Linked DNA regions of Thermogemmata fonticola. The protein of the gene in region 2 binds, or shares a complex with, the protein of the main gene of each other region. Links are inferred from orthologs where the notes say so. Each region holds a gene or a part of one and is shown on either strand. Other genes may lie near its edges. The genes, in order: H0921_RS05430 and trxA.

Region 1 (3,294 bases), on a different replicon or contig from region 2:
GGGTGGGGATCACCGCAGCGTGCCAGCCGGGAGTGGTGCGGATTTCTGCGGGAAATTACGGCGGCAAACTCGGCCCCTATCCCATCCCGCTCCACCGCTTGTTTCCGGCGTAAGCTGATCGGGGCAAAAAGGCGGGCGGATCGAGGCGGAGCGAGGCGGCGGCCTTCGCCTGGACCCTGACGAAAAAGAAAACCTACGGCGGAGCGAATTTGATATAGTGAGAGAGGTTCTTTCCAGAGCCGCCAGCAGGGGGAGAGGCCATGACCACGACACCGCATGGGCAAGAGTACCATACCTACGGCCTGCCGGTGGGTACGGTGCGCGGCTTCCTTTCGGTGCTGATCTGCTCGTTTTTCTGGATCGTGCTGCTGTATCCGTCGGATGCGGAGCTGCGCGTGCCCCTAGCCCACTTCTTTTTACTGTCGATGGTTTTCCTGGCCTTTGCCTCGCAGCCGCTCTCCGAGTTACACACCCAGCGCTTTCTACCTTGGCTGATGCGGTTTATTTTCGTCGGCGGCAGCATCGCCGTCATCGCTTATGTGCTGTACAAGGACCCGCAGCGGCTCCCAACCCGCCTGACACCTAACCCGGACGAGATCGGCCAGTGGCCGGTCCTGCTCGCCTGCCTGGCCGGAGGCTTCGCCGGCGGATTGCTCTTGCGCTTCATCCTGGGTCGAAATAGTCCCTTATTCATGACCATCCGCGCTTGGCTCGGCATCATCGCCACGCTGCTGTTGCTCTTCGAGACGCTCTTTCAGTTCGTCATCCTCCCCAATATGTCGGACAAGCCGAGCCTGGATACTCTGAAGATTTGGGAGGGGGTGCTCATCGCCGTGACGGCAGGGTACTTCGGCACGCGGGCCTAGGATCGCGCGGTCTGCGTGTGTAGCGAGCATGCCAGCGAAGCCAGCAAGCAGGGCTTGGGGAGAAAACCCTGGCTAAAGGCGGGGCCAAAGCCAGCCGCGCTGCCATTGGGGGACCGCCCCGCTCCAGCCGGGACAGCAGGAAACGCTTCAGGCCAGGCCGTGGTGGGCCAGGTAACGCTCGGCATCCAGGGCCGCCATGCAACCGGTGCCCGCTGCCGTGACTGCTTGGCGATAGTAATCATCCGCGACATCCCCGGCGGCAAACACCCCCTCGACGCTCGTGTACGTCCGCCCCAGGGTCGTCCAGCGGATGTATCCCTTCTCCGTCAGCTCAACCTGACCCTCCAGGAAGGCCACATTCGGGGTGTGGCCAATGGCGAGGAACATTCCCGCCGCCGGTATCACCCGTTTCTCGCCAGTCTGATTGTTACGCACCCGCACGGCGGTGACGCCGTTTTGATCATCTCCCAGCACTTCCTCCACTTCGGTGTGCCAATGGATGGTCACCTTAGGATTGCTCTTGATGCGTTCCTGCATGATCTTGCTCGCCCGCATGACATCGCGACGGACCAGAAGGTGAATCTCGCTGGCAAACTTGGATAGATAGGTGGCCTCTTCCACCGCGGAGTCGCCGCCGCCGACTACCACGAGCGGCTTATTGCGGAAGCGGGGCAAGGCGCCGTCGCAAACGGCACAGGCCGATACACCCCGGTTCTTGAACCGCTCCTCGCTGGGCAATCCCAGGTAGTTGGCCCGCGCGCCCGTGGCGATGATCACCGTGTGGGTCTCGACTGTTTGCCCATCGTGGGCCGTCAGCAGGAAAGGCCGGCGGCGCAAATCCACCTTGACGATGTCTTTCGACTCCACCCGCGCTCCAAAGTGGACCGCCTGCTGCCGCATCAAGGCCATCAGTTCCGGGCCATTGATTCCATGCGTCGGCTGCGGTTGATTGGCTGCCACCCAATGGGGAAAATCGGGATCATCCCGGCGCAAGGCCGTCGCCAGATACTGCCGGGTATCCCCTGGCGGCCAGGAGGGGAAGTTCTCCACCTCCGTGGTCAAGGCAAGTTGGCCCAGCGGCAGCGTCCCGTTCTGGCGATTCCGCTCATCGTACGGGTTGCCTTGAAAAACCAACGGCTGCAACTCCGCGCGGGCCGCGTAAATCGCCGCCGTCCAGCCCGCAGGACCCGAACCGATGATCACGACCTTCTCCGGCATAGCGTACTCCTAAGAGACTGGGAAATTCTGAGGGACTTCGAGGGTGGTTTCCATCACAAGCTCGGCGGCTATTCTAGACGGCAAGCGGCGGCTGTCTGGAGAGATCGGCCCAGGTTATCCCTTCTCGCGGCATCGGAACTGCCTTGCCAACACTCTCCGCAGCCTCGTCTGAGCGGCAATACCTCACGGACTACCCATGCGCGAACGCTTGACCCATTTCCGTGAAATCCTGCGTTACGTTCCCCGCTTCCGGGACCGGGTCTTTGTTATTGCCCTGGATGGCGCCGTCGTGGAAGATGACAACTTCCCCAATTTACTCCTGGACATCGCCCTTTTACGCAGCCTCAATATCCGGGTGGTGCTGGTCCATGGAGCGGCCCGCCAAATCCGCCGCTATGCCGAAATGATTGGCGTCACCCCCTCGGACCTCGACGGCACCGGGGTGACGGACCGCACCACTCTGCAAGTCGCCATTACCGCGGCCAATCGAGTCAACCACGAGATTCTCGAAGGGTTGACGGCCAACGACCTGCGCGCTGTCTGCCCCAACGCCATCGTCGCCCATCCCGCGGGCATCCTCGGCGGAGTCGATCACCTCTTCACCGGGCGGGTCGAACGCGTCGATGTCGGCCTGCTGACCACCCTGCTCGAACATGACATCATCCCGGTCATCCCGCCCATCGGCATCGACGGCTGCGGCAACTCTTTTCGTCTCAACTCCGATGCGGTCGCGGTGGAGGTGGCCAAGGCCTTACGCGCCATCAAACTCATCTACCTCAACACGGAAGGGGGCATCCCGGCGCCCGATGGCTCCGTCATTCGCCAGATGCCCGTGCAGGAAGCAGACGCCTTCCTCAAGCGCCATCGCCAGGATTTGCCGCCGGAAATTGTGACCAAACTCGTACATGCCATCCGCGCCTGCAAGGAAGGCATCGAGCGGGTCCACATCATCGATGGACGCGAGCAGGAAGGGCTGCTGGGAGAAGTCTTCTCCAACGAAGGGATCGGCACGCTCATCCACGCCAACGAGTATCAATCCATCCGGCAAGCCCAGAAGAAGGATGTCCGCGCCATCCATACGCTCATCCAGCAGGGGATCGCTAACGACGAATTGGTCAAGCGTACACGGGCGGAACTGGAAAAAATCATCGGAGACTATTACGTCTTCGAGGTGGACCGCAATCCGGTCGCCTGCGTCGCTCTGCACCTC
Region 2 (3,171 bases):
GACCCCAGCGGTGGAAGGACAGGACCGCTTCCGTTACCGAGTTTCTCAGTATCCTGATCCTGGGGGTTTCCCGTTCCCCTGTCCTGACGCACGGAGGAACCTGCGTGTGACCAGAGCGACTACCTGGACCAGCCATGCTCGTTTCGGCAGGCTTTTCGGAGTGTTTTCGCTAGCGATCTCTCTGCTGGCGGCATCTCTGCCAGCTATGCCTCTGTTGGGGATGACTCCGCGAGGGATGCGGGGGCTGTCGGCCCAGCAGCCTCCCAAGGCGGCTCAAGCGGTTGTCGTCGATACCGAGGGTCAGGAAACGGCCCTTCAGCAGGTGGAATGGAGCGGCAATGTCCGGCGCCTGGCTTGGCTGGCGGACCCCAACGCCGCGGACGAAGACGGACGGCGCGGACCTTTGGCCCTGGTCATCCGCGAACCCCATTCCACGACCTTGACTCAAGGCGTGCTCACCTTCGTGCCGGTCCGGTCCTTGGCGGCGGTCGAGTTCGATTACGACCGGCAGTTCGTCACCTATCGCATCCAGGGTCTCCAGCAGGCCTTGACGGGAACCCTCCAATACCGCGGGATCAACACTTTCACCCTGGCCGGCCTGACGGCTGCGGGCGAGAAGCGGACCTTTTCCGGCGGGGTTCGGGGCGGCAAAATGTCGGCCATCCGCAGCGTGACTTTTCCGCAAGCCCAGCCACTGCAACGCCCACGGGAAGGCCTGGCCTGGAATGTCCAAATCCTCCAACCGACGGCGAACGATCCTCTCGTGCCGGCCCGCAATCTCAAGCCGCTCTTCGCTCTGGCCGGCGGGCGGGAACGCCTCCGGGACGCTCTGCCGCTGCGCAAGGCCGAGCCGCTCCCCTTCGGCCCCCAACTGCTCCGCTGGGAAATGCTCGCCCATGACCCCAACACCCACCATGCTGCCGCCGAAGTGACACTGGCTGGTCAAGGCGAACGGCTCGTCATCATCCCCCTGACCCTGCCGGAGGAAGGACAGACCGCGCAGCTCCTCGGCCTGCTAGGCGAAACCGACGCCGGCTGGAAACTCTTCCCCCTCCACACCATCCGGGTGATCACCCCTTCCAAGCGGAAAATCGAGTGACCACGGCCCTCGCATCGCAGCCGGCATGTGCCCTGAAACACTTGCCGCCTGACGGCTTTCCCATCGTGCGGCCCTTCTTCCTGGGATGCTGCACCTTGCCAGGCCAACGGCTGCGGCGATGCCTCTTTGTAACCTCTGCGCTGGGGAAATCATCCTGAACGGTGACGCTGGAACGCTGCCCTCAGGTACTACTACTGAGGTGGTACAAGGCGCAGCCGTGTGTAAAATGGCAGTGGTGATCCATGACGGGAACACCGCGAAACGACCTTTAACACGAGGAATTGACGTATGGCCAGTCCCAATGTGGTCGAATTGACCGAGCAGAATTGGCATGAGCATGTCGGCGGCGATACGCTGGTGGTGGTGGATTTCTGGGCCCCGTGGTGCGGCCCCTGTCGGGTCTTGTCGCCGATCATCGATCGCCTGGCCGACCGCTACGCGGGCAAGGTTAAGGTCGCCAAACTCAACGTCGATGAAAACCCCAATCTCGCGGTCAAATACGACGTGATGACCATTCCGCGCATCATCTTCTTCAAGGGGAGCGATCGCCCGCTCTACCAGGAAGTGGGATTGGTGTCGGAGGATCACCTGGCCCGGCTCATCGACAAGTACAAGTGAGGAGACGGCGGTTCCGGCATTGAAGGAACCGGAGGGTCGGAGTTGCCCAGGAGCCGCTGATCCTGGTCGCCGATCCTGTCCGGCTTCCGTTCACACTTGCAGCGAGCCGATGATGTCGCTGAGGCGGCGGGCGCCGAGTTGGGCCACGGCTTCCGGCAGGGCTTGGGCCAGGCGCGAGCTGACGCTGGGATCGTAAAAATGAGCGGTGCCGATCTGGACGGCGGAAGCCCCGGCCACCAGGAACTCCATAACGTCATCGAGCGTGGCAATGCCTCCGATGCCGATGACCGGCACGATGCGGCGCCGGGCAATGGCCCAGACCGCGCGTAGTGCCAACGGTTTGATCGCCGGGCCGCTCAGTCCGCCGGTGACATTGCCCAGACGCGGGCGCTGCCGCCGCCAGTCGATGGCCATCCCCAGATAGGTGTTGACGGCGCTGACGGCATCGGCTCCCCCCTCCGCTGCCGCCGCTGCGATCGCGGTGATGTCCGTCACGTTGGGCGTCAGCTTGGCGATGATCGGCACGTGGGGACAGGCCTGACGGCAGCGCTGCACGATCCGCCGCGTCCGCTCCGCATCCGTGGCAAAGTCCAATCCCCCGCTCACGTTGGGGCAGGACAGGTTCAGCTCCAGGGCGGCGATCTCCGCTCCGCGTTCCGCCACATCCGCGGCCAAAGCCACAAACTCGTCCTCGCTTTTGCCGGCAATGTTCACAATGATCGCGGTCGGCAAGGTGCGCAAATACGGCCAGTGGTGCTCCCAGAAGTGCTCCCAGCCGTCGTTGTCTAAGCCGATGGCGTTGAGCAGGCCGCAGGGGGTCTCCACGGTGCGCGGCGGGGGATTGCCCGCGCGGGGCTGCCGGGTCACCGTCTTGGGGATCAGGCCGCCCAAGTGGCGGAAGTCGAGGTAGTCCTCCATCTCCCGCCCGTAACCGATGGTTCCCGAAGCCGCCAGAATCGGATTGCGCAAGCGCAAACGTCCCAGTTGGACGCTCAAATCCACCATGCTGGCTCCTCTTGGCCGGCGGAGCGATACTCCATCCTCCCACCGGAGTGGCACGCCCTCCAGTCCCGCCCGAATCTCGGACACCCCGGAGTACCCGCCTCCCGGCCTATCCGGCACCCTGGGGTATCTTACTCTCTCCTTTCTCCTCCGGGGGAGAAGAAGTAAACAGTGGGAGCAACGCCTGCACTTGGAAAACATCCAGCAAACAGTCGAACAGTATGGAGATGATTTTCCGGCAAAGCCGGAGTTGGACACCTGCGAGCGCCGTTCCTTCATTGGAGCGGTTCGGGTCGTAGGCGATAGTCCACCAGGAACTGATGGACCGCTTGCCGGTCGCGTTCCGCGGGGAGAGGGGATTGCTGGTAGCTCCGATCCAGGAGTTCCTCTAGCTCGCGGAGTTGCTGGTCGTGGAAGGTCCAGTCGAGGGCCGGGGCCGTCCCCTTCTCTTG

Evidence for each region.
Region 1: the proteins of trxA (region 2) and H0921_RS05430 are in contact, whole or in part, in a crystal structure (PDB 1F6M), measured with the Escherichia coli proteins. The link is inferred for Thermogemmata fonticola from one-to-one orthologs.

The regions. Positions count from the first base shown.
Region 1 is NZ_JACEFB010000002.1:502,388-505,681, reverse strand. What follows is about bases 50-3,027. They hold H0921_RS05430 (NAD(P)/FAD-dependent oxidoreductase), read right to left. Parts: upstream 2,085-3,027; coding sequence 1,014-2,084; downstream 50-1,013. Other genes in these bases: argA (amino-acid N-acetyltransferase), read left to right, coding at 2,281-3,027; H0921_RS05435 (hypothetical protein), read left to right, coding at 261-866; fhcD (formylmethanofuran--tetrahydromethanopterin N-formyltransferase), read left to right, coding at 50-113. In the rest of the region: more of fhcD, read left to right, coding at 1-49; more of argA, read left to right, coding at 3,028-3,294.
Region 2 is NZ_JACEFB010000009.1:104,089-107,259, forward strand. Bases 198-3,052 are described here. They hold trxA (thioredoxin), read left to right. Parts: upstream 198-1,387; coding sequence 1,388-1,717; downstream 1,718-3,052. Other genes in these bases: H0921_RS12330 (hypothetical protein), read left to right, coding at 198-1,099; H0921_RS12340 (dihydroorotate dehydrogenase), read right to left, coding at 1,808-2,722; H0921_RS12345 (nucleotidyltransferase domain-containing protein), read right to left, coding at 2,995-3,052. Outside these bases: more of H0921_RS12330, read left to right, coding at 107-197; more of H0921_RS12345, read right to left, coding at 3,053-3,171. UniProt on the Escherichia coli protein: Participates in various redox reactions through the reversible oxidation of its active center dithiol to a disulfide and catalyzes dithiol-disulfide exchange reactions.